One region of the Paenibacillus sp. FSL k6-2145 genome, then DNA from elsewhere that is predicted to be linked to it. Evidence: riboswitches for the same ligand, from Rfam matches in the RefSeq annotation. Region 1 holds a riboswitch; the other holds the start of a gene.

The links. A riboswitch is a leader RNA that binds a small molecule or an ion and turns the genes downstream of it on or off. The one in region 1 is predicted to bind glycine.
Region 2: it holds a riboswitch for glycine, as region 1 does, so the genes downstream of both, gcvT (glycine cleavage system aminomethyltransferase GcvT) here and sdaAB (L-serine ammonia-lyase, iron-sulfur-dependent subunit beta) in region 1, are expected to answer to the same signal.

Annotation. Positions count from the first base shown of each region.
Region 1 is NZ_CP150267.1:2,654,237-2,669,609, forward strand. Features, by position in the region: gene NZ043_RS11885 (methyl-accepting chemotaxis protein) at 8-2,095, shown strand; gene NZ043_RS11890 (arsenic transporter) at 2,282-3,574, shown strand; gene NZ043_RS11895 (phosphate ABC transporter substrate-binding protein) at 4,141-5,067, shown strand; gene pstC (phosphate ABC transporter permease subunit PstC) at 5,210-6,118, shown strand; gene pstA (phosphate ABC transporter permease PstA) at 6,121-7,008, shown strand; gene pstB (phosphate ABC transporter ATP-binding protein PstB) at 7,021-7,776, shown strand; gene NZ043_RS11915 (phosphotransferase) at 7,961-8,992, shown strand; glycine riboswitch at 9,348-9,472, shown strand; gene sdaAB (L-serine ammonia-lyase, iron-sulfur-dependent subunit beta) at 9,725-10,414, shown strand; gene sdaAA (L-serine ammonia-lyase, iron-sulfur-dependent, subunit alpha) at 10,404-11,381, shown strand; gene NZ043_RS11930 (alpha-glycosidase) at 11,565-13,325, opposite strand; gene NZ043_RS11935 (response regulator transcription factor) at 13,554-14,237, shown strand; gene NZ043_RS11940 (HAMP domain-containing sensor histidine kinase) at 14,282-15,373, shown strand, end outside.
Region 2 is NZ_CP150267.1:490,925-506,297, reverse strand. Features, by position in the region: gene NZ043_RS02215 (flotillin family protein) at 1-1,081, shown strand, start outside; gene NZ043_RS02210 (PRD domain-containing protein) at 1,247-2,101, shown strand; gene ptsG (glucose-specific PTS transporter subunit IIBC) at 2,389-4,440, shown strand; gene NZ043_RS02200 (HPr family phosphocarrier protein) at 4,518-4,793, shown strand; gene ptsP (phosphoenolpyruvate--protein phosphotransferase) at 4,786-6,498, shown strand; gene gcvPB (aminomethyl-transferring glycine dehydrogenase subunit GcvPB) at 6,797-8,236, opposite strand; gene gcvPA (aminomethyl-transferring glycine dehydrogenase subunit GcvPA) at 8,374-9,729, opposite strand; gene gcvT (glycine cleavage system aminomethyltransferase GcvT) at 9,726-10,862, opposite strand; glycine riboswitch at 11,183-11,305, opposite strand; gene gcvH (glycine cleavage system protein GcvH) at 11,650-12,042, shown strand; gene NZ043_RS02170 (PTS mannitol transporter subunit IICB) at 12,462-13,916, shown strand; gene NZ043_RS02165 (BglG family transcription antiterminator) at 13,955-15,373, shown strand, end outside.

The sequences.
Region 1 (15,373 bases):
GAAAGACATGAGTGAAACTCAGGATAATAAACCAATGAAAGCAGCGAAACCTGCCAAACCAAAACATAATCAAAATAAAAAGAAGAAAAAGAAAGGTTTTGTCTGGAATATAAGGAACAAACTATTGGTCTCCTTCCTGGCCGTTCTACTCCTGCCAAGTTTGGCAATCGGCTTGATCACACTAACGATGGCTGAAGATGGCATACAAGAACAATTAGTGGATAGTGCCATGCAAAGTGTGAGCACTGCCAATACCATTGTAGAAAGCCAAGTGAATTACAAGATTCATGACATTAACTATTTCGCGGATGCCCTTGATCCGAGCCTGATCAAAGGGGAGAACGATAGTCCTGAGCTTCAGGTGAAGCTGGAGCAATACCTGGGCTTGCATCCTGATGCCATGAATATTTTTGTAGGAACAACAGATGGAGTCATGGTTCGAGGTAAACCAACAGCGAGCAGCACACGGGGAGATGCATATGATCCTAGGGAGCGGGAGTGGTACAAACTAGCGATGGACAAGCCAGGTACAGCTGTTGTATCAGCTGTGTCTGTTAATACCGATGGTGTTGCAGTTGTATTTATCTCCAAAACATTAAAGGATCAATCCGGTGTTATCGGTTTATCTCTGGACCTGACAGACCTGCAAGAGCAGGCATCCATTAAGGTAGGTAAAGAAGGCTACGTTATTATTATGGATGCAAACAAAAACTATGTCGTATCCCCTGTAGCAGATGCAGGTACGCCGGAAACGAGTGGCTTGCTGGATGAGATGTATGAAGGTCCAGAAGGTCAATTCGATTATGTGTTCAACGATCAACCGAAGATGATGATTTTTTCAACAAATGAAGCAACAGGCTGGAAAATTGCCGGCACGATGTTCAAGAGTGAAATAACTAATGCAAGTAAGGATATCCGCATGGTCACATTTATTGTTATTCTGGCGGCTACGTTCCTTACACTCCTCTTTATTATCTGGTTTACACGCTCCATGCTGCGTCCAATTAAACGACTGCAGGAATCAGCCAGAGCTGTAAGTAAAGGTGACTTGACCGTGAAAATGGAAACAGGACGTAAAGATGAAGTCGGAGAACTTGCGAAGTATTTTGAGCGTATGGTTGATAACCTGCGTATGATGATTCTGGGCGTACAGGAAACGACAGAGCAGGTATCTGCTTCTTCTCAAGAGTTGTCTGCCAGTGCAGAACAAACCACCAAAGCGATTGAACATTCAACACAGGCCATTCAGGAACTGGCTGAAGGTGCAGAGCAGCAGGTAAACAGCGTGAAAGACGGATCAGGACAGATGAGCCGAATGGCAGAAGATGTTCGAATGATGTCGGAGCGTGTGCAATCGATTACGGCCAATATGCGGCATACGTCCGGAGCGGCTTCTTCTGGGAATGAGGCAGCAGGACAGGCTGTGGAGCAGATGAACAGTATCCAGGAAACGGTGGAGCAGCTGGGAACGGTGGTTCAATCTCTGAATGCCCGTTCCGTTGAGATTGGTAGCATGGTTGATGTCATTGCATCCATCTCCAAACAAACGAACTTGCTCGCATTAAATGCTTCTATTGAAGCAGCAAGAGCGGGGGATGCGGGTCGTGGGTTTGCAGTTGTAGCCGGTGAGGTACGCAAACTGGCAGAAGAATCCGGAAGTTCGGCAGCGCAGATTGGTGAGGTGGTTCATAATATCCGTCAGGACATGGATGCCGCTCTAATCGCCATGAATGCGGCTCAGACTCGGGTAGGAGAAGGAATTCAGGCCGTGAATACGTCAGGACAATCCTTTGCTCAGATTCGGGAGGCGGTGGAAGATGCTGTTCATACATTGGATGACTTGTCCGCAACAACGAAGCAACTGGAGAGTGGTGCATCCCACGTTGCCAAGGCGATGAGTGATATTTCGAATGTGACCCAGGAATCGGCTGCAAATACAGAATCCGTGTCTGCATCTTCGCAAGAACAACTGGCATCGGTAGAAGAGATTGCATCATCCTCGGCACATCTGAATAGCATGGCGGAACAATTACAAGGACTGCTTGGCATGTTCAAGATGGTAGAGGATACACCGAAAGATAAGGGCAAAGAGTAAATCCTAGTATTTTAACACCACAATTTACCACACATTTTATAATAGAAGAAAATAAAGATAGACAATGTTCCTGTAGCCCTGTATAAATATATCGTCTGGTTATTCCGCGCATATAGCGGTGTAATCTAACAATATAAGATTGAATTAACGAATAATATATTGATACAGGGTACAGCAGGAGGCTTTATGGTATACGTAGCAATACTGATTTTTGTAGTGACAATCACCTTGGTAATCTGGCAACCTCGTGGGTTGGGCATCGGTTGGACAGCCTCAGGTGGGGCATTACTTGCCCTGTTGTGCGGAGTCGTCAGCTTGAACGATGCCTCGGATGTGGCATCCATTGTATGGAATGCAACGCTGGCCTTTGTCGGCATTATTATGATTTCTCTCATTCTCGATGAGACGGGTTTCTTCGAATGGGCTGCCCTTCATATGGCAAGGCTGGCTGGAGGAGACGGTCGCAGACTATTCTTCTACTCCATTCTGTTGGGAGCGGCGGTGTCTGCCTTGTTCGCAAATGACGGTGCCGCGCTAATTCTGACGCCAATTGTGCTGGCAATGGTGCGTGCATTGAAGTTTGATGAGCGTATGGTGCTGGCTTTTGTGATGGCGAGTGGGTTTATCGCGGATACCACATCATTACCGCTGGTCGTCAGCAATCTGGTTAACATTGTATCGGCCGATTTCTTTGGTATTACATTTGTGGAGTATGTAGTACGCATGGTCGTGCCCAATCTGTTCTCAATCGTAGCGAGTACGGGGATGTTGTTTTTGTTCTATCGCAAAAGCATACCTCTTCGCTATGATATTTCAGCAGCGCGTGATCCGAAGGAAGCAATACGTGATCCACGGATGTTCCGAATCGCTTGGTTCATGCTTGGGCTGTTACTCGTGGCCTATGCTTCCAGTGAGTTTCTGCCGATTCCCGTGTCGGTTATCGTTGGCTCTGTTGCGCTGCTGTTCGCTTTATTGGCACGCAAGAGCGAGGCTGTTGATCTGAAACGGGTAATCAAGGAAGCACCTTGGTCGATTGTGGTGTTCTCGGTGGGCATGTATATCGTCGTATATGGACTGCGTAATGCAGGGTTAACGGATCATCTGAGCCGCTGGCTGGATGCCATAGCAGAGCATGGTCTGCTGGCTGCTTCGCTCGGGATGGGCATCATCGCTGCTGTATTATCATCGGTGATGAACAACCTGCCGACCGTGTTGATTAACCTGCTAGCCATCCAGGGCGCACATACCGAAGGCATCATTCAAGAAGCATTGATCTATGCCAATGTCATTGGTTCCGACCTGGGTCCCAAAATGACCCCGATTGGATCTCTTGCCACATTGCTGTGGCTGCATGTGTTATCCCGCAAAGGTGTGAAGATTACATGGGGGTATTATTTCAAGGCAGGCATCATCCTGACCATTCCGACATTGTTAATTACCCTAGCCGGGTTGGCATTGTGGTTATGGATTCTGGGTTAGTAAAATTAGATTTTACATTAAGCATTAATAAGATAGTCTATTGTAATGTAAAAGGCTGCTCTCACAGCTGGTGCTAAGCACTGGCAGCGAGGCAGATTTTTCTGCTTTTGTACCTTCTATAGAAGAAACAGATTTTCTTTCTCTATTAAAGAATCAACAAAGAATTTACACAAGGCCAGCCTTTTATAGGGCTGGCCTTCTTTTTTGCCATCTCCCAGGCAGGAGATTGAAATGCCTGAGATCCAACGAGCGCTGACACAGCGAAGGGAACGGAACGATTGTGGAAAAGCGAAGCGTTCGCCTTTATCCCCGGATGTATTCCTTGGAAAAAGTAAATCATATAAATCCGGGGATAACAGCGATTGAAACAACGTCCGTTCCCGAAGCGACCTCTTCAGGGCTTGATTAAATCCCAGATATTTCAATATACAGCCGATATTTTTAACATTGCGTTTACAAAACACTGATTTTAAGATGACATACCGAAACTACAATGAGTAAAGAGTTGATGGTGAACAAACAAATTCACAAAACGCCATCACTACATTGGGGGAGGAAAACAAAACATGTTTAAAAAGTTGCCGTTTATTTTGATGACCTTAACGTTCGTACTGGTTCTCGCAGCATGCGGATCGAAAAATGACGCTGGTACAGAGGGTGCCGCAAGCAATGGATCAGGAGAAGCTGCTACTGAGCTTAGCGGTAACATTCTGGCAGTCGGATCGACAGCATTGCTACCTCTGGTAGAACAAGCTGGACAGAAATTTATGGCAGTTGATGAATATAAGAACGTAACGGTTCAAGTTCAAGGTGGCGGTAGTGGTACTGGTTTGACACAAGTATCTGACGGACAAGCTACAATCGGTAACTCTGATGTATTTGCAGAAGAGAAACTGGAGGACGAAGCCAAAGTAAAAGAATTGGTTGACCATCAAGTAGCAGTAGTAGCTATGGCGCCAGTTAGCAACAAAGATGCAGGGGTAGAAGATTTGACGAAGCAACAACTGATCGACATCTTCTCCGGTAAAGTAACGAACTGGAAAGACGTTGGTGGTGCGGATCAAGCAATCGTTATTGTAAACCGTCCAAGTAGTTCAGGTACTCGTGCAACTTTCGAGAAGTATGCATTGGGTGCAAAAATGGATGATATCCAAGGTTCGATTCAAGAAGATTCTTCTGGTAACGTAAAAAAATTGGTATCTGAAACGCCAGGTGCTATTGGTTACCTCGCCCTGTCTTACTTGGATGACAGCTTGCAAGTGTTGAAATACGAAGGTGTAGAAGCAACAGTTGAGAACGTAGAAGCAGGAACTTATCCAGTATGGGCTTACGAGCACATGTACACAAAAGGTGAGCCTGATGCAGCAACAAAAGCATTCTTGGACTACATCTTGAGTGACGAAATTCAACAAAACGACGTGACAGAACTTGGATACATTCCAATGTCAGGTATGAAAGTAAAACGCGATGCAGCAGGTAATGTGGTTGAGTAATCTTTGAACTTGCGCATACAGCGAAAGAGGCGGACTTAGGTCCCGCCTCTTTACGCGGTTTGCTCTAAAATAATCCCATATTTTGCATTAATTCTACTATAGAAGGATGGTTGTTATGGAACAGACCGAAGGGGGAACGGTAATGAATAACAAGTTGAAACCGCGCCGGCCCTTAAAAGAGAAACATTATTGGGAAGAGTGGACGGGACGGATCTATACGTCGATTTGTGTCGTTTTCCTGATCGTTGTCATGTTTTCCATTGTTTATTTTGTAGCGTCCAAGGGACTATCGACATTTTTCCAAAATGGAATAAGCATAAGTGAATTTCTTGGTGGGAAAACGTGGAATCCAACTGGAGAGCCTGCGTTCTACGGGGCATTGCCGTTCATCACAGGTTCTTTCATTACAACCTTGCTTGCAGCATTGATCGCAAGTCCGCTTGGCCTGTGTGCAGCACTCTTCATGACAGAGATTGTACCAGGTAAAGGGAAAAAAATCTTGCAGCCTGCGATTGAGCTCTTGTCCGGAATTCCATCCGTTGTGTACGGATTTATCGGACTGAGTGTCATCGTACCCTTGCTTCGCAGTATCTTCGGTGGAACAGGCGTCGGGATTGCAGCCGGATGTCTTGTTCTCGCGGTAATGATACTTCCTACGGTGACAAGTATTATGGCAGATGCCTTGTCCGCGTTGCCAAAAGGATTGCGAGAATCCTCCTACGCACTGGGTGCCACTCGCTGGCAAACCATCTACCGTGTCATTATTCCAACGACTTTGCCAGCTTTGTTGACAGGTGTCGTATTGGGGATGGCCCGTGCTTTTGGTGAGGCTCTTGCTGTGCAGATGGTTATCGGTAATGCACCGCATGTTCCAACATCCTTGCTCGAATCCGCTTCAACATTAACAAGTGTAATTACACTCAGCATGGGTAACACCACGATGGGTTCTGTTCATAACAATGCACTGTGGAGTATGGCGCTTGTCCTGTTGGTGATGACATTTGTCTTCGTCATTCTGGTTCGCCTGCTTGAAAGGAGAAACCGGGTATGAAAATGAAGGCAAAGACGGTAGATAAAATTGCAACATCCGTTATCGTTGTACTGGCCCTGTTCATTGTTATTCTATTGCTCGGTCTGCTTGGCTTCATCATGTATAGAGGTATTGGGCATATTAGCTGGAACTTCCTGACAAGCGCACCACAGTTGCTTAAGGGTGGCGGCGGGATTGGTCCACAGCTCTTTAACTCCATATTCTTGCTTGTCTTGACCTTGATTGTTACCATTCCACTCGGATGGGGCGGAGGGATTTACATGGCGGAATACGCCAAACCAGGCAAGATTACCAGCTTCATTCGTCTGGTCGTTGAAGTATTGTCATCATTCCCATCCATCGTTATCGGTTTGTTTGGTCTTTTATTGCTTGTAAATACATTTGGTCTTGGTTTCTCCCTGATCTCGGGTGCCTTGGCTCTGGCGATCTTTAACTTGCCACTGATGGTACGGACAACGGAACAGGCCTTCCGGGCCGTTCCGAAGGAACAGAAGGAAGCAGGTCTGGCGCTTGGACTGTCCAAGTGGAAGATTATTACTTCGATTCTGCTACCTGTGGCATTGCCGAGCTTGATTACGGGTACGATCCTGGCTTCCGGCCGGATCTTCGGTGAAGCAGCCGCGCTGATGTTCACCGCAGGTATGAGTAGTCCGCCATTGGACTTTACAGATTGGAATCCAACGAGTCCAAGATCACCGCTTAATCCTTTCCGTCCGGCAGAGACACTTGCTGTCCATATCTGGAAAGTGAATAGTGAAGGTATTGGGCCAGATTCCAAAGAAGTGGCAGCAGGGGCGTCCGCCGTGCTTGTCATTCTCGTGCTGGCGTTCAATCTAAGTGCACGCTGGATCGGTCGGGTTGTATTCCGCCGCATGACAGCTTCGAAATAAGGAGGAACCAACATGGCCATACCTTTTGGTACGGAACAGTTAAGCATATATTATGGACATTTCCAGGCAGTCAAGCAGATTAGCCTGACGTTTCCTGAAGCAAGCGTAACGGCTCTTATTGGGCCGTCTGGGTGTGGTAAATCCACGTTCCTCCGGTCGCTGAACCGGATGAACGACGAGATTGCCGGTTCCCGTACAGAGGGACATATCTGGATGGACGGTAACGATCTGAATGAGCCTGGAACCGATGTAATCAAGCTTCGTCAGAAGATTGGCATGGTGTGGCAGAAGCCGAACCCTTTTCATAAGTCCATCTACAACAATATCGCGTTTGGCCCCCGCTACCGCGGTACGAAGAGTAAGAAGGCACTGGATGAAATTGTGGAAAAAAGCTTGCGTCGTGCTGCGCTCTGGGACGAAGTGAAAGACAGGCTGAACGAGTCAGCTCTGTCTCTCTCGGGTGGACAACAGCAGCGTCTGTGTATCGCCCGCGCCCTGTCTGTTGATCCGCAGATTCTGCTGCTCGACGAGCCTGCATCTGCACTTGACCCGGTATCTACGGGTAAAGTTGAAGAGTTGATTACCGAGCTCAAGAAGGAGCTGCGGATCGTTATTGTTACCCATAACATGCAGCAGGCGGCGCGCATCTCGGATTATACAGCTTATTTCTATCTGGGAAGCATGGTTGAGCACGGGGATACAGAGCATATTTTCACGAACCCGGACAATCGTCTGACGCAAGAATACATTATGGGTCGTTTCGGTTAATTGGATCATGGAGTGTAACATAGAGCAATAGACAGAGAGATTAAGAAATAATAGAGACAAAAGAAAGCACAATGCCTGGACGGTTGTTCGGGGGTTGTGCTTTTTTAATTTATAATTTTAGTGGGATTTTCTGTATGCGGGATAAACATTATGCTACGATATTTAGTGTGAAGAGAACGTTTACATGACTTCGAAGGAGATGTTGATAATCACTACGAATCAGATGTCTTACGACCATATGGCAGCTCAGATTATACAGAACTACACTATTGAGAAACCTGTCGTTTCATATATTCGCCACAATGAGAATCTGACATATCATGTCGTCGATGAAGCAAGCGGGAAGAAGTATCTGTTACGTATCCATCAAGCCGCATATACAAGTATGACAGGCATTCAGCATACGCTTCCTGCGCTGGAGGCAGAGATGAACCTGCTTCATGAGTTAAATGCAACGACGGAATTGCGCGTGCAGCATCCGGTACGGAATGTATCGGGAGACTGGGTCACGGTATGGAAAAGTGAAGCGGGTAAAGAAATCTGCTGTACAGTACTGGAGTGGATTGAGGGAAGGGACATCCAGCAGGGAGAACGCCTGACAACAGAGCAGATCTATGATCTTGGGGCACAACTGCAGATGCTTCATCAATATGGGCGTGAGCAGAATCAGACAGATCGAACAAAGGTGCGGCCGGCATATGGCAACATCCATGAGAACTTGGTCATGCTAGGGCAGCTAGAGGAAGGCGTCCGACTGGGGATTTTTACAACGGAAGACTTCGACCTGCTTCGTGAGACGTTTGAGAACATTAATGAACAGTTAGAAACATACCCGCAGCACGCAGGAACATGGGGGATCATTCATGGGGATATTACTCGCAACAATCTGCTGATAACGGATCAGGGCATATCTATGATTGATTTTTGTCTATACGGGTATGGGTACTATCTTTTTGATGCTGGAGGAGCAGCACTTATGTTCAACCGGGAGGAACGAGATATATTCTTATCCGGTTATACCAAACAGATCGCACCACTGACGGATCGTGATATCCGATTAATGGAAGGATTCATGTTGATTTTTACACTGGGTTATTATGCCTTTCAGATGGCGAATGAGTCGAGGCACGAATGGATGAAAGATCGCATGCCGAAGCTATGCAGCAAGTATTGCAGACCTTATGTACAGAACGAGAGCATATTTTATGAACTGTGATTTATAATCCAGATGTGCAGACTCGGATGGGTTAGTGAGCAGTGTGGATCAAAGATTATGGTTGCCTGAATACCCGAACGGTTTCATGGACAATATCATAAATAATAGTAAGCACATCATTGATTGAAGTAGAACGAAATGAGCTGTTTAAAAGATCTTTTTAACGTATTAATGTAATGAAAGCTGACAAAATATTCTGGTTATCATCGCTTCAATAGGAAATGAAGGAAATACACCCAAAGAAATCGTTAAGTTTGTTGACACTGATCTTCCGGTCGATTAATCTTAATGAAGAAGAAATTAATGACTTCCATGACTGTTCTGACATAAGCTCAGAATGGTTCCATATAGCGGATGATAACGAGCGGGAGAGACCTGGGTTAGCCGAGCACAATGGCTAGTATTCAGGCACCGAAGGAGCAAGCTGCTGCGCACCCGGCGCAGTGGTTAATCTCTCAGGTAAATGTACCATCGTTGGACGCAACTCTGGAGAGTGCGCGAACTGCGCCACCCAAGGGGTATATGATCAGTGGGACCGGTGAACTTGTCTGTAATCGCAGGCAATGCACCTTGTCGTGAGACACTGCTGATCGTGAAACTCTCAGGTATCGAGGACAGAGAGAGGGCCTGAGGCCTTCTTCTGTCCTTTTTTGATGTCATCATTCAGTAAATAAGGAACAATATGGATTAGATTCTGGATGGAAATGACGAATACAATTGGAGGGTTATAAAGTGCGATTTAAAGATGTTTTCTCAATTATTGGTCCGTCCATGACAGGGCCTTCAAGTTCACATACAGCTGGAGCGGCAAGGTTAGGGAGAATTGCTCGTCAGTGGCTTGGATGTACGCCAGAACGTGCCCGGCTGACGTTATATGGTTCATTCGCTGACACGTATCAGGGGCACGGAACAGATCTGGCACTGATCGGCGGTCTTTTGGACTATGTCACAGACGATCCACGTATCCCGGATGCAGAGCAATACGCAGAGGAAGCAGGCATGGAGGTTGAGTTTTATACAAGTGGCCTGCCTGCTCCTCATCCAAATACGGTCAAAATTGAGTTATGGCATGGAGAACGTGCCTGCTCCTTAATCGGTGCATCCATTGGTGGTGGCAGTGTATCGGTGCATGCGATGAATGATTTTCGTGTTCAGATTAGTGGTGAGTTTCCAACACTTGTTCTGCGACATGCGGACAAAGCAGGGGTGCTTGCATCTGTAACGTCCACGATCAGTTCATCCGGGGTTAACATCGGGTATATGCAGGTGGACCGGAAAGCCCGTGATGGCGAAGCGCTTACCGCGATGGAAATGGATGGTGTGCCTAATCCCGATATGCTCAAGCGTCTAAGGGAGCTGGACCATGTGCTGGACATTCGTGTTATCGATTTGAAGAGAGGAGTTGATTCGGATGCGGTTTAAACATTTGCACGAACTGAATACGATCTGTACAGCAGAATCCAAAACCATTGCTCAGCTGATGATCGAGGAGCAGGTTCAGGAGACCAATACACCGGAAGCGGATGTTGTGAAACAGATGTCTGAATATTATCAGGTGATGAAGGAAGCGGTACGCAAAGGGTTAACGGAAGATACGACATCACGCAGTGGGTTAACGGGTGGAGACGGTAAAAAAATGGCGGAGTACATTCGCAAGGGTGAGACTTGCTCAGGAGATGCTTCCGCACTTGCCATGGCGTATGCCCTGTGTGTATCTGAAGTGAATGCCTCCATGGGTCGGATCGTGGCAACACCAACAGCCGGTTCCTGCGGCATCATCCCCGGTGTTTTTATTAGCTCACAGGAGCGTTTTGGCTGGACGGACGAACATTTGGTGAACGGGTTGTTCTGTGCGGGAGCGATTGGTTATGTTATTGCCAACAATTCATTTATCTCCGGGGCCGAGGGTGGCTGTCAGGCGGAAGTGGGTTCCGCGATCGGCATGGCTGCGGGTGCCATGGTTGAACTGCGTGGAGGTACACCGGAACAGGTCGTTCATGCCGTTGGTTTGGCGTTAAAAAATACACTGGGCCTTATCTGCGATCCGGTCGCAGGCCTTGTTGAAATCCCGTGCATCGTCCGTAATGGACTGGGTGCAGTTACGGCGCTGGCTGCGGCTGACATGGCCTTGGCCGGAGTGCGTAGTGCCATTCCGTCAGACGAAGTCATCGACGTCATGCTGGAAGTAGGCAGTGCGATGCCGAGCCGCCATCGGGAGACAGCCCAGGGCGGACTGGCCCAGACACCAACCGGCCGCAAAATGATGCAGAAGTTGGCTAAACCAAAGGCAAAGCGTGCCGAGCCTGAGCAGGAGTCGAAGCCAGCGGATTCTGACACAACTACAAGTGGGGCGGACAATGCTCAAGTGGACAAGGATACTCAGGTTTAAGCTGAACCGGGACCACCGATATATAAATCAGTGACATTATTATGTATAACGGCGAATACAAAAATACAAAAACAAGCGTCCGCGAACCCGAATCCGGGTTATGCAGGACGCTTGTTTTATGCTGCAAGATGAAGCGAAGTTAGGATACTTATATGTGACTTCAGATGAATGTGTATTATGACTCTAGTTCTGGCTCACAGCCGTACTCAGTACGGCATATCCATACGCAGGCAGTTCAATGGCGAGTACGCCATCTTCCTTGGCGGTACGATGGTTTCCGCCGAATAACTCGGTCCATTCTTCGTCACCGGCCTCCAGCTCGACAATAGCCGTCTCTTCTGATCGATTGAACAGAACCAGAATGCGTTCCTCCTCATTTTGCCGCTCAAATACCAGTTGGCTGCCATCGGGACGAGCCTGCAGGAAACGAACGGTGCCTTCTGCACGCAGGGCAGGATGAGCATGACGCAGGGAGATTAGTTTCTGATAAAAGTCGAGCAGCTCCCGGTCCTGCTTCGCTTCGTCCCATTCCATGCATTTACGGCAGCCCGGATCATGTTCGCCGTCCATGCCAATCTCGTCTCCGTAATAGATGCACGGAGCACCCATGTAACTGAACTGGAATAACGCAGCCAGCTTCATCTTGCGTTGGTCGCCTTCACACAACGTGAGCAGCCGTGGGGTATCGTGGCTGTCCAGCAAGTTGAACGCCACTTCGCTGGCCTGAAGCGGATAACGGGATAACTGTCGTCCGATGGAGTTCGCGAACTGTTCTGCGTGCATTGTATTTTTCACAAAGAAAGCATTTACGGCATCGGTAAACGGATAGTTCATGGACGCATCGAACTGGTCGCCTTGCAGCCAGGCAGAGGACTCATTCCATACTTCGCCCAGAATATAGGCATCCGGATTAGCCGCTTTGACTACACGGCGGAAATCACGCCAGAATGCATCATCCACTTCGTCTGCCACATCCAGCCGCCATCCGTCCGCACCCACTTCCTTGATCCAGTACTCGGCAACCTCCAGCAGATAGGCCTTAACCTCGGCATTCTCCGTATTCAGCTTTGGCATATGCGCTTCGAATCCGAAGGTCTCATACGTAGGAATGCCGTCCTTCACGTCCAGCGGGTATTCATGTACATGGAACCAGTCCTTATATTTGGATTGTTCTCCGTTCTTCTGCACATCCACAAACGGCGCAAATGTCTTCCCGGAATGGTTAAACACAGCATCCAGAAGTACACGAATTCCACGTGCATGGCATAGCTCGACCAGTCGTTTCACGGTATCTGCGTCACCAAAGTGCCGGTCTACCCGCAGGTAGTCCTCAGTATCGTATTTGTGATTGGTGGTGGCTTCGAAGATGGGTGTGAAGTAGATCGCATTAATGCCAAGATCGCTGATGTAATCCAGATGGTCGATCACGCCCTGAAGGTCACCGCCGAAGAAATTGAAAGGTGTTGGCTCGCCACCCCACGGCTCTACCTTTTCCGGACTAATATCCGGGTTGCCGTTGGCGAATCGTTCGGGAAAAATCTGATAGAACACCGCATCCTTAACCCATGCAGGGGGTGTGAATACAGCTCCGGCATGAATATAAGGGAACTGGAACATACGACCCGGATCGTCCGGCTCTTCTTCCTGGAAGTCCGTCTCGGTCATCCAGATCTGTTCTTCGCCGCTTTTGAGCAGAAAAGAGTATTTGAGTCGGTGGTAGGGAGGTTTCACTTCACCCTCGTAGTAATCGAACATGGAGTCAGAGGTGAACTTGGTTAGGGGAACCAGCGCTTTGGTTGCATCCCACGCATATTTATCCCCGGTCAGGGCATGTACCTCGGTCAGATCATTCTTTTTGGCACGCAAACGCAGATGGATTGTATCTTGGTCATAGGCATAGGCCCAGTTTCGTTTCGGTTGATGATAGATGGCTTCCAGCAGCATAATGAATTTCCTCCCGTCAGGTGTGGATATAGTATGTACTTGGTAGACTTGATTAATATGACATTCCCCACGTTAATGAATACGCTATAATTAGAATGTGTGGTAACGTAAAGGACTTTAACATTGTTTCAACAAGACATGAATCCATATGTTATAGACATCTTTTACCATGATGATGCTCAGATATATCATTAACCCAATGGGGGCAGAAAGGAAACGAATATTCGGATGAAAACCAAACTGTTATATATTGAAGATGATACGGAAATTGCGACTTGGGTCAGAGCCGATCTGGAGGAGCGCGGTTATGAGGTGGTATGGCTCGGCAGTGGTGAAGGTGCAGCGGAGGCTGCTGTCGGTTGCTCACTCATTATTCTGGATGTCATGCTGCCTGGGCTGGATGGATTTACGGTGGGACAGCGACTGAAAAAAGAACATCCCGCCGTGCCCATTGTCATGCTCTCGGCCAGAACGTCCATTGACGACAAGTTGCACGGTCTTGATTTTGCCGATGACTATGTGACCAAACCATTTCACCCCGATGAACTGGCTGCCCGGATTGAAGTACAACTGCGTAAGGCAGGAACGGCGGTATCCACGGATGCTGCCCTGAAGCTGGATCATCTCTCCATCTATGAGAAGGACAACCGGATCGTCAATGAGGAGACGGGAGATGAGATTATTTTATCGGGAAAACAGTTCCACATCTTCGCCTACCTGCTACGACATATGGGCATGATTCGAACCAAAGAGCAGATCTATGAAGCCGTCTGGAACGAGCCCTATCTGGATGGGGACAAGACTTTAATGGTACATATTCGGCATCTACGCGAAAAGCTGGAGCTTGATCCGGCCAATCCTGTAGTTATTCAGACGGTCCGTGGTGTGGGATATCGTGTGAAGAAGCCATGATTCGGTGGTTCAGAGAACGGAAGATCATGAAGGGAGAACGAAGTATGGATCAAAAGCAATCCGGGCGGCGCAAGCTTCGCTTTGGGCGGTCCTTGATGTCCAGATACATCCTACTGATCTTGGCGGCTGTATTATTTGTGCCCGTTGTCCTTCCGATCATATCCGTTATATATATTGTCGTAGTGAATAACACGAATACGAACCGCGACGCGCCTTACGGTGATGTTACCCGGATCAGTAACCTCTGGTCACGTGAAGCGAAGAACCTGGATGGTGCTTCGGATGAAGAGATTAAGGCCCGGTTGGAGCAATTACATGGCTCGTATCCCAAATCTTCCATGTATCGTGTGAATGTGAGCGGTGAGACCCTCTTTATTCTCGGTGGTGAAGATGTAACGCTTCTGAAATCCACGTCGCCGGATGGCAGAACAGACACGACATTGAGATGGTCACTGGATTCCGGGCAAACGACAGAGACTCATATTCCATCCTTATGGAATGTAAACAATACGGTGCAATTCATGAAAGAAGCCTCCTTTCGCGATCCACTGACCGTAGTTGCATATATTGGCGGAGCTGAGCAGGACAAAGGACAGGGATTCATGATCATTGAAGTGCCGCGGTCACTTCTGCAAATGAATCAGAGTAACTGGCCGATGGAACTCTTGTATCTTGGTATCGTAATGACCCTCATCTTTCTGATCTTCATCATTATGTCGATTCTCTTCTTCGCACGCATTCGCAAACGACTTATTCGTTTGCAGACGGCCATGATGACCACCGGCAAGGAAGGCCTCCCGCTTCCGGTAGATATCCGCCGGTCAGACGAGATTGGTCAACTGGAAGAATCCTTCAATCAGATGGTGCATCAACTGTCCGACAGCCGCCACCGTGAACGAGAGGAAGAACAATTGCGCAAACGTCTCATTGCGGGGCTTTCTCACGATCTGCGTACCCCGCTAACGGTGATTCGTGGACATATGCATGCTTTGCACAAGGAAGAGCTGAGCGAGCAAGGTGACCGTTCATTACATCGCATGGAAGCAAAGATGGAGGACCTCGGTGGGCTCATTGACAACATGTTATCCTACAATTTGCTCACGAGTGGGAAGTATACACTGAAGCTGGAAGAGAAA
Region 2 (15,373 bases), 2.2 Mb from region 1:
AGTATATCGGAACCGGGATCGATTTGCGCAAGAGGTTCAAGGCGTAGCAGCTAGAGATTTGAAGAAAATGGGACTGCAAATTGTTTCATTTACCATCAAGGATGTTCGTGACAAACAGGGTTACCTGGATGCTCTCGGTAAACCGAGAATTGCCGCAGTGAAGCGGGATGCCGAGATTGCTGAAGCGGAAGCGATGCGTGATGCACGTATTCAGAAGGCCAATGCGGAAGAACAGGGGCAAAAAGCAGAGTTGCTGCGTGATACCAATATCGCTGAAGCAGCCAAAGAGAAAGAACTGAAAGTAGCCACGTTTAAGCGGGATCAGGATACAGCCAAAGCGGAAGCCGATCAGGCATACCATATCCATGAAGCGCGCGCGAGACAAACCGTGGTGGAAGAAGAAATGAAGGTTGAACTCGTTCGTAAAGAACGTGAGATCGATCTCCAAGAAAAAGAAATCGTCGTACGTGAGAAGCAATATGATGCTGAAGTGAAGAAAAAGGCAGAAGCGGATCGTTATGCGGTAGAGCAGGCTGCCGAAGCAGATAAAGCCAAAAGAATGCGTGAAGCCGATGCTGTACAGTATTCCATCGAAACACATGCCAAAGCAACAGCTGAACAGAAGCGACTTGAAGGTCAGGCCATGGCGGATGCGGAACTTGCCAAAGGTACAGCAGATGCAGAAGTTATTCGTTTGCGTGGTCTTGCCGAAGCAGAAGCGAAGGAAAAACTGGCCGAAGCGTTCCAGAAGTTTGGCGAAGCGGCTGTACTCGATATCATTGTCAAAATGCTGCCTGAACTGGCTGGTAAAATTGCAGAGCCAATTGCATCCATTGATAAACTGACGGTGGTAGATACAGGCAAAGGTGAAGGTGCAGCACGAGTGAGTAACTATGTTACCGAACTTATGGCGACCGCTCCAGAGATGCTCAAAAGTGTATCCGGCATTGATGTAGAGCAGCTGATCAAAGGCCTTACGAAGTCTAAAACACCTGCGCCAGTTGCCATTCTACAGAGCGAGGCTGTTACAACTCCTTCTATAATCGACAAGATTGTGGAAAGAGCTGGAGTTGACGAGTAAGAAGCACTTCGAATCTTGCATGGTTGCTCTATTGACCTTAAGACGAATTTTTGTTACTTTTTAAGCGAGACGTCCGGCGCGGTTTGCCCGCTCCGGGTGTCTTTTCGTTCGTAACAGGGTGTGACTTAATCACACCTAAGATGGTGTGAAAAAGAGGTGCAAACAATGAGCAGCCTGCATGTAGATAAAGCGCTAAATAATAATGTAATCATTGCACAGCATCCTGAACACGGGGAAGTCGTTGTTATTGGTAAAGGCATTGGCTTTAACCGAAAACCGAGTGATCACATTCCATTGATGGCTGTGGAGAAAATGTTCATTTTGAAAAACCAGCAGGAGCAAGAGCAGTACAAACAGCTTCTTCCACAGGTGGATGAAGCACTGATCGAGATTATTAACGAAGTTATTACGTATATTGCAGAGCGTACGGACGTTCCTCTGAATGAACATATCCATATTGCATTAACCGATCACATTTCTTTCGCGTTAAAACGCAAGGAGCAGGGCATTATCATACAAAATCCATTTTTATATGAAACCCGCGAGATTTATCCTGAAGAATATCGAATGGGAGAATACGCTGTTCGTCTGATCAAAGAGAAAATGGGTGTAGATTTGGGGATGGACGAGATTGGTTTTGTTGCCCTCCATATCTATAGCGCAATGACCAATCAAAATATATCCCAGGTACGTGAACATTCACAATTGATCACTGATTTGGTGAACCTGGTGTCTGATCAACTCGATTATTCGTTTGAAACGGAATCGCTCGATTACTCTCGTTTGCTGACTCATCTTCGTTTCGCCCTTGAGCGTGTTCGGCGTGGAGACAAAGTGGAGGAGCTTCATAAGTTGGATTCCCTGCTCAAGTTGGAGTATCCCGAAATGTACTCGCTTGCATGGAAACTGACCAAAGTAATGGAGAAAAGACTGAAACTGCCAGTTTATCCTGCGGAGGTAGGTTATTTGACCATTCATCTGCAAAGGCTGAATCAGCGGAAGGAAGAAGAGAATAAGTGAGATCATTCCAGTGATGGAATGCGGAATTTATTTTTTTGGTGTAAAGGCTTGCAATAGATTAGAACTGGTGCTACAATGGTTTCCGTAATCAAGCAACTGAATAAACATAAGCGACGTGTTACTGACTCGATCAGGCATGAGTTAATTAAAGTGTGATTGTTCTTTCCTTGTACAGGGTATGCTATACCCCAAGGTTGGCACAGTTTACTTTATTAATTCATGCCTTTTTTTGTGTTCCCTTGCTTGCATCACAACATATAAATTAGACGAAAGGGAGAAACGACGCGATGTTTAAAAAGCTTTTTGGTGTATTGCAAAGAGTAGGTAAAGCTCTCATGCTGCCTGTAGCCATTCTACCTGCGGCAGGTTTGCTGCTCGGAATTGGTAACATGCTGGTTAATCCAGATTTCTTGCAATATGTAACGGCGCTCGACACCCCTTGGGTGAACTCGATCGCAACAATTATGATGAACGCAGGTCAGATCGTATTCGATAATCTGGCATTGCTGTTCGCCGTCGGTGTAGCCGTCGGATTGGCCGGTGGCGAAGGAGTTGCAGGTCTCGCAGCGATCATCGGTTATCTGGTCATGAACGTCACACTGGGTAGCGCAGTAGGGGTTACTCCGGCCATGATCGGTGAAGTACCGGGTTATGCCAGCATCTTGGGTATCCCAACATTAAGTACAGGCGTGTTCGGAGGTATAATCATAGGTATTGCCGCCGCGCTATGTTACAATCGGTTTTTCAAAATCGAACTGCCGTCTTACCTCGGTTTCTTTGCAGGTAAACGATTTGTACCGATTATCACATCGGTAGTATCCCTTGTAATCGGGTTGCTTCTTGTGATTATCTGGCCTCCGATTCAAAATGGACTGAATTCCATATCTCACTTCATGGTAGATACAAGTCCGACCTTGTCGGCGTTCATCTTTGGAGTTGTGGAACGGTCATTAATTCCGTTCGGTTTGCATCACATTTTCTACTCCCCATTCTGGTTTGAGTTTGGTGAGTATGTGAATAAAGCCGGAGATGTTATTCGTGGGGATCAGAAGATTTTCTTCAGCCAGTTACGTGATGGCGTTGCTCTCACAGCAGGAACATTCCAAGTTGGTAAATTCCCGTTCATGATGTTCGGTTTGCCAGCGGCCGCACTTGCGATGTACCATGAAGCAAGACCGGAACACAAAAAGTATGTTGCAGGTATCATGGGTTCAGCTGCGCTGACCTCGTTCCTGACAGGTATCACAGAACCACTTGAATTCTCGTTCCTGTTTGTAGCACCAATCCTGTTTGCAGTACACTGTATCTTTGCAGGTTTGTCTTTCATGACCATGCAAATTCTGGGTGTCAAGATCGGTATGACCTTCTCCGGTGGGTTCATTGACTTCCTGATCTTCGGGATTATTCCGAACCGTACACCTTGGTGGGACGTGATTATTGTCGGATTGATTCTTGCGGTGATCTATTACTTCGGTTTCCGGTTTATCATTCGCAAATTCAATCTCAAAACACCTGGACGAGAGGATGCAACGCCTGAAACCGAATCTGGCGGAGGCTCTGGTTCAACGGATGACCTGCCCCATAACATTCTCGAAGCTTTTGGTGGCAAGGAAAATATCAAACATCTGGACGCTTGTATTACTCGTTTGCGGATTGAAGTTAATGAGAAATCCAATGTGAAAAAAGATCGTTTGAAACAATTGGGTGCATCTGGTGTACTTGAAGTGGGTAATAATGTTCAAGCCATCTTCGGTACACGTTCCGACACGATCAAATCTCAAATGCAGGATATTATTGCAGGAAGAACACCAGCACCAACGCCAGCAGCTGCCAAACCAACTCCTGAAGAGGAGAAGGCACAAGGTGAGCAAGGCGAGCGCATCGTTGCTGAGGATATCGTCATGCCAGTCAATGGTGAATTGCTGGACATTACAAACGTACCTGATCCGGTCTTTGCTGAAAAAATGACAGGTGACGGGTTCGCAATTTTGCCACATGATGGTACGATAACTTCTCCTGTGTATGGTAAAGTGTTTAATGTATTTCCAAGCAAACATGCCGTGGGCATCATGTCCGATGGTGGCAAGGAAGTGCTTGTTCATATAGGTGTTAATACGGTGAAGCTGAAAGGTCAAGGCTTTAACGTACTGGTACAGGAAGGTGATCTGGTATCGGCAGGTCAGCCGATTATGGAAGTGGATCTGGAGTATGTCAAAGCAAACGCTCCTTCGATCATTTCACCAGTTATTTTCACTAACCTGCCAGAGGGCTCCACAGTAACTCTGAAGAAGAGTGGAGTGCTGAAAGTTGGCGAACAGCCAATCATTGAGATAAAATAAGAAGTGTTACGACGATGGCAAGCAAGTGTAAATATATGCAATGCCTAAACCAAACTACTGAAAGTGAGATGATTGTAATGCAACAAACATTCAGAATTACAGACGAAGATGGTATCCACGCACGTCCGGCGACAGCCCTGGTTAATACAGCAAACAAATTCAAAGGTGCAGAATCCTTTGCAGAAGCTAACGGTAAAAAAGTAACTTTGAAATCCATTCTGGGTGTTCTTTCCCTCGGATTGGAACAAGGCGACACCATCAGCATCATCGTTGAAGGCGAAGGCGAAGCTGAAGCTCTTCAAGCTTTGACTGACGTTATGGTTAACGAAGGGTTGGGCGAAATTAATGCTTAATGTCTCCGGGATCGCGGCTTCGGCGGGTATTGCTATCGCCAAGGCGTTTATCTTGGAGCATCCTGATTACTCTGTAGAAAAACGCCAAATTAACGACGTTGACGCAGAGATCGCAAAACTCGACTCAGCTCTGGGTAAATCCCAGGCTGAGCTTGAGGCGATCAAAGAGCGTACTTTACATGAGCTTGGCGAGAAAAAAGCTGAGATTTTTGCTTCGCATTTGCTCATTCTGAATGACCCGGAACTGATTGATCCGGTTAAAGCTAGAATTGCAGATGACATGATCAATGCAGAATTTGCTTTGAACGAAACGGCATCGCAATTTATCTCCATGTTTGAGAACATGAAGAGTGCATACCTGCAGGAACGTGCAGCAGATATGCGTGACGTTACCAAACGTGTGCTAAATCACTTGCTTGGTATCGACTTCATGAGTCCGGCTGAGATCAATGAAGAAGTGATTGTGCTTGCGGAGGATCTAACACCTTCCGACACGGCTCAATTGAACCGCCAATTTGTTAAAGGTTTTGCAACTAACATTGGTGGACGTACTTCTCACTCGGCTATTATGGCTCGCTCTCTTGAAATTCCGGCTGTTGTTGGAACCAAGGACATCTTGGCTCAAGCGAAACAAGGCGATATGATCATTGTTGACGGTCTGGATGGTCACGTACTGGTTAACCCTACTGATGAAGTTATTGCTGAATACCGTGCCAAACAGGAACAGTATGATGCACAACGTGCAGAGTGGAGAAAACTTCGTGATGAGCCAACGGTAACGGTGGACAACGTTCATGTTGAACTTGCAGCTAACATTGGTACACCGAATGATGTAACAGGTGTTCTGGAGAACGGCGGCGAGGCTGTAGGCCTGTACCGTACCGAGTTCCTTTACATGGGCAGAGACAAGCTTCCTTCCGAAGACATTCAGTATAATGCTTACAAAGCGGTACTGGAAAAAATGGAAGGCAAACCTGTCGTTGTTCGTACACTCGACATCGGTGGAGACAAAGAGCTTCCATACCTGGATCTGCCAAAAGAAATGAATCCATTCCTCGGCTTCCGCGCAGTTCGTTTGTGTCTGGACCGTTTGGATATCTTCCGTACACAATTGCGTGCATTGCTGCGTGCAAGCGTACATGGAAACCTGCGTGTCATGTTCCCAATGATCGCAACACTAGGTGAATTCCGTGAAGCAAAAGCTGTCTTGCTCGAAGAGAAAGAAAAGCTGGTTGCTGAAGGTATTGCTGTTTCTGACAGCATTCAACTCGGAATCATGGTCGAAATTCCTTCGACTGCAGTTCTGGCGGATCAATTTGCCAAAGAAGTGGATTTCTTCAGTATCGGAACGAACGATCTGATTCAATACACAATGGCTGCTGACCGTATGAACGAACGAGTGGCGTATCTGTACCAACCTTACAACCCTGCCATTTTGCGTTTGGTTAAAATGGTTATCGATGCAGCACATCGTGAAGGCAAATGGGTTGGCATGTGTGGTGAGATGGCAGGAGACGAAACAGCAATTCCATTGCTGCTCGGTCTTGGATTGGATGAGTTCAGCATGAGCGCAACTTCCATTCTGCCTGCTCGTAGTCAGATCACCAAGCTGTCCCGTGCGGATATGCAGGAACTGGCTGCTAAAGCTCTGGATATGCAAACGGCTGAACAAGTCGTTGAATTGGTTCAAAGCATTAAAGCGTAATTTTGCCGGGGTTTCCTCCGGATTTGAGGTTTTTCTTTTTCCGATAATGAGCTGCATTGATGCAGCGATTCTGCCGGTATCCGCGATTCATTGTGGATATCGGCTTTTTTTGTTATAAACAGGACAATGTGATTCGGACACTGGTATACATCGGAGCATAACTTGCCTGCGTTTGAGACACGCTCTAGCAGGAGGATGGTGAGCTGTAAGAGTGGCATAAGTAGACCGGGAAGGCAACATAAAAAGCTCTTGCTGATTGGAACATCAGCAAGAGCTTTTTGTGTTAACAATGATTTGATTAACTGCAAGCGCAGTTCAATACAGGTTTGCGGGCAGCGGTGGTCTCATCAAGACGAGTGACCGGTGTTCCGTAAGGTGCGTTGAGTACCAATTCAGGTGTCTCTTCCGCTTCTTTGGCAATCCGTATCATCGTATCAATGAACCCATCCAGCGTTTCTTTGCTCTCGGTTTCTGTTGGCTCGATCATGATGCATTCCTCCACGTTGAGCGGGAAGTACACCGTAGGCGGGTGATATCCAAAATCAAGCAATCGTTTGGCAACATCCAGTGTGCGCACACCATATTGCTTCAAACCCCGACCAGACATGACAAATTCATGTTTGCATACACCCGGGTAAGGAATCTCGTAGTAAGGCGCAAGACGGGCCATCATATAGTTAGCATTGAGTACCGCACACTCAGATACACGGCGCAATCCTTCCGGTCCATAGGTGCGAATGTAGGCATAGGCACGTACCAATATACCGAAGTTACCGTAGTAGGCTTTTACCCGGCCAATGGATTGATCGCCTTCACGATCGAATGCATACATACCGTCATCATTTTTGATCACCATTGGCTTAGGCAGGAACGGAACTAAACGACTCTTCACGCCGACTGGTCCGGCGCCTGGTCCACCACCGCCATGAGGTGTGCTCATCGTTTTGTGCAAGTTCAGATGCACCACGTCAAAGCCCATATCACCCGGACGGGTAATGCCCATAATGGCATTCGAGTTCGCCCCATCGTAGTACAGCAAGCCACCAGCCTGATGTACGATGGATGCAATCTCCTGAATGTCTTTCTCGAACAAACCAAGTGTATTTGGGTTTGTCAGCATCAATGCTGCCGTATCCGAACCGACTGCTGCACGGAGTGCATCCAGATCGACCAGTCCGTCTGCTCGGGATGGAATCGTCACAGTTTCAAATCCTGCAACGGTTGCACTTGCCGGGTTGGTACCATGCGAAGAATCGGGCACGATGACTTTGGTACGTTGTTCGCCACGACCTTCGTGGTAGGCACGAATCATCATAAGACCAGTCCATTCTCCATGGGCACCCGCGGCTGGTTGCAGAGTCACAGCGTCCATACCTGTCAGACCTGCAAGGTCGTTTTGCAATGTATATAACAGTTCAAGAGCACCTTGAATGCTGGATTCGTGCTGGTACGGATGGATTTTGGCGAATCCATTGTAACGGGCCACGTCCTCATTGATCTTCGGATTGTATTTCATTGTACAAGAGCCCAGTGGATAAAATCCGTTATCTACCCCGAAGTTGCGGCGGGACAGAGCGGTATAGTGTCGAATAACATCTACCTCAAACACTTCCGGCAGTGCTGCTGCTTCCGAACGGAGCATTTCCCGGGGAATCAACGTATCGGCAGCCTGACGAGGAACGTCACATTCTGGCAAGGAATAAGCGACACGTCCAGGGCTGCTGAGTTCAAAAATCAATGATTGTTCCGAAGCAGGAGATAAGGTCTGTGCACTAAATGTTGTATCCGTCTCAGGTTGAACCGAAGTGGAGACAGAGGTACCTGTTTCCGATTTTCCTTGTACCGATGTTGTCGTTGTTGTCGTCGTTTCCTGAGTCACAGCGATCCCTCCAATGCTCGTGCGAATTCGTCAATCTCTTCCTTAGTGCGCCGTTCGGTAACAGCAATCAGCATATGTCCGGTAAGCTCCGGATAATCACGTCCGAGTTCGTAGCCACCAATAAAGCCTGCATCCAGCAGTTTCAACTGAAGAGCATCCACGTCTGTTCCTTCAGGAAGTTTAATCACGAATTCATTAAATGTTGGTGCATTAAAAGTAAGGCTAACTCCAGGAATCGCAGTTAATGTATTCAGGGTGTAATGACTCTTTTGCAAATTCAGATCCGCGACATCGATCATGCCCTGTTTACCCATGATGGACATGTACACAGATGCGCTGAGTGCAAGCAAAGCCTGGTTGGAACAGATGTTGGATGTCGCCTTTTCGCGGCGGATGTGCTGTTCACGTGCTTGCAGTGTGAGTACAAAACCACGCTTGCCGTTGCGATCGGTGGTCTGGCCTACAATTCGGCCAGGAATTCGGCGCATATGAGGCTGGGATACGGCGAAATATCCGCATGTCGGGCCGCCGAGTGAAGCGGCGATGCCGAGGGGCTGCGCATCACCTACAACGATGTCGGCACCCAGCTTGCCTGGGGCTTCCAGCAGACCCAGCGATAGCGGGTTAGCACTTACAACGAGCAGGCCCTTGTGCGCATGCACGAGGTCGGCAGCCTGTTTTACATTTTCTACAGCACCAAAGAAGTTCGGACTCTGGATCATGACAGCAGCGGTATCGTCCGATATGGCGGCTTGCAGGGCATCCCAATCAGTGACGCCATCCTTATAACCAATCTCGACAATCTCCAGACTTAATCCGTGCGCATATGCCTGCAATACCTGACGGGCTTCCGGATGAACGGTACGGGATACGATGAGCTGTTTGCGACGAGTTGCCGCTGCGGCCAGATTACCTGCTTCTGCAAAGGCAGTTGCGCCGTCATACATACTGGCATTGGCTACAGCCATACCGGTTAATTCACAGATGTAGGATTGAAATTCGAAAATGGCCTGTAGTTCACCTTGGCTGATCTCAGGCTGATAAGGTGTGTAGGCAGTGTAAAACTCGGAACGGGAAATGACATGATTGATGACGGAAGGAACATGATGATCATATATGCCAGCGCCGAGGAAGCTGGCGTGTGTTTCGAAATTGGCGTTAGCGCCGGCTTGTTTGGACATATGACGTGTCAGCGCATATTCATCAAGTTTGGAGGATACGGGCAGCTCGCCCTGATAACGAATCTCCTGCGGAATGTCCTGAAACAGTTCCTCCAGCGTATCCACACCGATGGTTGCGAGCATGGCGCTCTGATCTTGCTCAGTCATGGGAATGTAACGGTGCTTGCTCATGCTTGATCAGCTCCTTGAGTAGGTGTCTTCGACGTACGTGTCCGTTTATGAAAAGGGGTCTTCACGACCTCGGCTTTTAGTTTCTTGCCGCGGATCTCAATCTCAAGCGGGGTTCCCAGCGCAGCGTATTTACTGTCGATGAGAGCAAGCCCCAGATTACGCTTCAATGTAGGTGATTGCGTGCCTGTTGTTACTTCACCAATCTGTACGCCTTCGGCGTAAATCGGATAGTGGGGGCGGGGAATACCACGCTCCAGCACTTCGATGCCGACCAGTTTGCGGGCAGGCCCGTCAGTTTTTTGCTGTAACAAGGCTTCGTATCCGATAAAAGGTCCGGCATTCAGCTTCACAAACATGCCAACGCCAGCTTCGAGCGGAGAGATGGTTGCCGACAATTCCTGTCCATACAGGGGGAGCCTTGCTTCAAAGCGCAGTGTATCCCGGGCACCAAGTCCGGTTGGTACGAGTCCGTGACCTTCTCCGGCTTGCATTAATCCATTCCACACCGCAGCAGCATGGTCCGCAGGTACATATAGTTCAAAGCCGTCCTCACCGGTATAACCTGTACGGGACAACAGTAATTTAACGCCGCATACCTCTGCCTGCTGTACAAAACGGAAAGGCTCAATCGAGGATACATCCGTATCTGTAACTTTCCCGATAATATCTACAGCCAGTGGACCTTGCAAGGCGAGCAGCGCCGTCTGCTCAGAATCGTTAGTCATGCTTACGCCAGGGATCAAGTGCTCTTGCAGCCACGCCCAATCCTTGTCGATGTTGGAGGCATTAACAACGAGCATGTAATGCTGATCTTCCAGCTTATACACGAGCAGATCATCTACCACACCGCCATCTGGATAACACATCAGGGTGTACTGGGCTTGACCCGGAACGAGCGTGGTCACATCATTGGTCGTCATTTGTTGCAAAAAAACTTCAGCCTGCTCACCCTGTACGGTGAATTCACCCATATGGGATACATCAAATAGTCCAGCACGCTCACGCACCGCTTCATGTTCTTTCTGGATTCCGCTAAATTGCACTGGAAGCTCCCAGCCTCCAAAATCAATGCACCGTACGCCTTCGTATTGCTGATACAGTGGGAAGAGTGGTGTTCTAAGCAAATCGGACATCAAATCACCTCGTCATGGGCCGTCAACCGGCCGGATATACAATCGTGGATCAATGAACCAGGGTATTTTTACATTTTTCAGCAGAGATTTTTCGTAGATAAGTATGGTAAGGCAGCTATGACAGCGCCGTTCTACATCCTGTTTTTCGTTTTTTGGGAAAAAGGAAAAGGACAGGCCAAAGAATCGGCATGCCAAGTAGCACGCTGTATTCTAAGGCTCTGTCCCTTGTACCTGAGAGTTACCCCGCTGCGTTGTGCAGCAGGTTTCCCCTTGGGTGATCATAACGCCCGCACAGGGCGAATAGATGCTCTCCAGAGTTGCGTCCCGTAAAAGTCCTTTTGCCTGAGAGATTCACCCCCGCTTATCGGTGGTTTACTCCTTCGGCGTTACCTCATGTACATCCCGAATCGGGTGTCACGGGTAATCTCTCCCTTTACATTCATCCGCGGGTATAACATAGTCCAATAAACACATTTACTCCTCTCATTAAAACGTGAATCCACTACCGATGTCAAGAACGATGTCATAGATTATAATTAAAAACCGAATATTTAATTTGGTTTCAATTTTATTGTTCGTGTATTTAAAAAGACTGCGCTTACTATTCTAATATTCACCAGTATATGAAGAAAGAGTGTAATCGGGTTACAGGATTTAGAGGTGATCAATAAATAAATTGTGAGGTATCTTGACATTTGAATCAAAAATATCATACGCTATGTTCTGGGAAAAAGGTTAAGGTCAAAGAACGCATGCACTCATTTAATGAAAAGCGAGGCGGATATTGATGAGCGAATTGAAAAGTGATTTCCTGTACAGTGAAGAGCACGAATGGGTGCAAACCGTAGGGGAGGATACTGTACGTATTGGCATTACCGAGTTCGCGCAGCATCAGCTGGGTGACATTGTGTTTGTGGAATTGCCTGACCTTGAAACCAATGTAAAAGCAGAGGACAGCATTGGAACGATTGAATCGGTCAAAACGGTTTCCGACTTGTTCTCTCCCGTCACAGGTTCAATTATTGCAGTCAATGATTCGTTGCAGGACTCCCCTGAACTTGTGAACAGCTCTCCTTACGAGGAAGGTTGGATGATTGAGATTCGTGTTGAGGGAGATCTGACAGCAGCATTGTCTACATTGATGAATGCAGACGCGTATCGTAAACATACGGAAGAATAGTATCAACGAACTTGTACTTATTAACATATATTTTATAAGCAAATGAAATGAGTTTCATATTGTTTCGACCTGTGTGAGCCGGATGCTTGCACAGGTTTTTTGTGCTTTCCAAGAATGGTTTTGAATGTAGATTTGAGCAGATTGTGGATGTAAATCATCTGATTGGACCAAGCTATAGGTTAGAAAATGACTCTGGAAATGATAAAAGTCATAGGCAAGAAAAACCTTGTGTACCAATGGGTTCAGCCATTATGCATCGATTAAAACGATTACATAACCTAATGTTGTCATCATTGTTCATGACGAAAGTACGCTTTCATTTCATTGAACAGGAGAGCATTCTCGCTTAGGATTACAGCAGGGGAGAAATGATACCCCTTTCATAAATCATAATCACTTGATCCAAGGAGGATAATACAATGAGTAATTTGGACCAATCGTCCAATTCCAAAGGTGGGCTACGGGTAGGTGTGCAGCGTTTTGGCCGTTTCCTGAGTGGTATGGTCATGCCGAATATGGGAGCGTTCATCGCCTGGGGATTAATTACGGCCATGTTCATTCCAACAGGCTGGTTCCCTAACGAGACACTGGCACAGCTAGTCGATCCGATGATCAAATATTTGCTGCCACTGTTAATCGGTTACACCGGGGGTACGATGGTGCATGGTCAGCGTGGTGGTGTCGTGGGTGCCATTATGACCATTGGGGTCATCGTGGGTAGTGATATCCCGATGTTCCTAGGTGCCATGATTGCCGGACCACTGGCAGCATGGATCATCAAAAAGTTTGATAAATCGATTGAAGGTAAAGTTAGAGCCGGATTTGAAATGCTGGTTAACAACTTCTCAGCCGGTATTATTGGCGGGATCTTGGGGATTTTTGCGCTACTGGGCATCGGGCCTGCTGTAGAAGCAATTAGCAAAGTATTATCTGCCGGGGTACAAGGCTTAATGAATCTTGGTTTGCTGCCGCTGGTCAACCTAATCATTGAACCAGGTAAAGTATTGTTCCTGAACAATGCAATCAACCACGGGATTCTAACACCAATTGCAACAGATCAAGCAAGAGAATTAGGGCAATCCGTATTATACATGCTTGAATCGAACCCGGGTCCGGGACTTGGTATCTTGCTTGCTTACTGTTTCTTCGGACGCGGAATGGCCAAATCTTCTGCACCGGGTGCCGTTATCATTCATTTCTTCGGGGGAATTCATGAGATCTACTTCCCTTACATTTTGATGAGACCGATTCTGATTCTTGCCGCAATTGCGGGTGGCGTCGCAGGTACATTAACATTTATGCTCACCGGAGCAGGACTTGTTTCAGCACCATCACCGGGTAGTATTATCGCGTATTTCCTCTTAACACCGAAAGGTGGATACCTGCCAATGCTTGCAGGGGTGCTTGTAGCAGCCGTCGTTTCCTTCCTGGTAGCAGCAGTGTTGCTGAAAACGGGTAAACAAAAGGACGAAGATCTGGAGTCCGCATCCAGTCGGATGAAAGACATGAAGAGTCAAGGAACCGTGCCAAACGCTGGCATTACGGCTAATCATCGTGAAGCAGACAGAGCCGCAGATATGGCTTCTTCTACAGTCAAAACAGACGTGAAGAAAATTGTCTTCTCCTGTGATGCAGGGATGGGGTCGAGTGCCATGGGTGCTTCCATTCTACGCAAGAAGATGAAGGCAGAGGGGATTGACGTTACGGTGACCAATACGGCTATCAGTGATATCCCGCCGGATGCAGATGTGGTAATCACACAACAAATATTAACCGATCGTGCCCGCTCCGTTGCGCCGAACGCAGAACATATATCCATCGACAACTTCCTAAAAAGCCCGGAATACGATGCGCTCGTTGAACGTCTAAAGTAATTGTACGCATTTGTTTTCCCTGAGCCGGAGGCTGAGATATGAGTATTACCAAAAGACAACGTGAAATCGTGGAGTTTCTGCTGGAGCATCCACATGAAGTCACTGCCGGCGAAATCGCCGTTGAAGTTAAGGTCAGTACCCGAACAGTTCACCGGGAGCTGCAAATGATTGAACAATGGCTTGAACCTTTGGGCATGAGGCTGGAAAAAAAATCAGGAACCGGTATCCGAATTGATGCTGGTTCCGATGATCTGGCTATATTGCGCCAGCAACTAGAGGGTAAAGAATATGTAGAGTTTACGCCGGAAGAGCGTAAGCTCTTCATGCTTTGCATCCTGCTTGATGAACCGGAGCCTGTAAAGTTGCTCGCCCTGGCCTCGGATCTGAAAGTGACCGTATCCACCGTAACCACTGATCTGGACGATCTGGAGTCACGGATTCGTCAGGCGGGACTGAAGCTGGTTCGCAGACGTGGATATGGCGTCAAGATTAATGGAAGTGAGACGATTCATCGCACAGCCATAGCTGCACTTGCACTGGAATTTCTGGATGAGTCCGACCTGTTCGGAAGACAACCTGAACAAGGGGGCTCCATCGTAAACCAAAAACTGCTGGATATGATTGGACACGGTGATGTGCTTACGATCGAAAATGCGTTATGGCAACCAGACATCGAATGGCTGGAGAACATCCCGGAACGCCAATACATGAAGCTGCTGATTCAATTATCCGTAGCGGTTGTACGTATTCGTAAAGGCATTGGCATTGGCCGTATGTCTCCACGAGAGAACACGGGAGATGCAGTTGCAGAGCAGGATGAGATGAAGGTTCCACCTTATATGGCTTCCCGCTTGTGTGGTGTGTTATCGACCCAGCTGGGGCTGACATTCTCCCAAGATGAGCAAGCTTATTTTCACAGACTATTAGTTGAGACAGAGCAGCGGATTCACTCTTCGCGGCTGTTGCCAATAGACGACTTGATTTTACTGGACAGGGTACATTCACTGATTGATCAGATGCAGGCGAGGACACATTACGCCTTTCATGAGGATCGTTTGCTTCGTGAAGGTCTGCTTGGTCATATGCAACCTGTCATGGAGCGAATTGAAGGACAACAGATGATTCGTAATCCGCTTTTGCAGCAGATTCGCAAGGATTATGATTCCCTCTTTGAAGAGGTCAAAAAATCTGTGGGGCAAGCTTGGCCAGGTACAGAAGTTCCGGATGAGGAGATTGGTTTCCTGGTTATGCACTTTGGAGCTTCCATCGAGAGGTTACGTGCATTGAAACGGGAGATCAGGGCGATCATCGTGTGTACAAGCGGAATTGGATCATCACGCATGCTTTCCAGCAGATTATCCAAGGAGATTCCCGAGATTCGGATCATGGATAGCGTGTCCTGGTACGAGGCTGCCCGGATACCTACAGATCAATATGATCTGGTCTTATCTACTGTT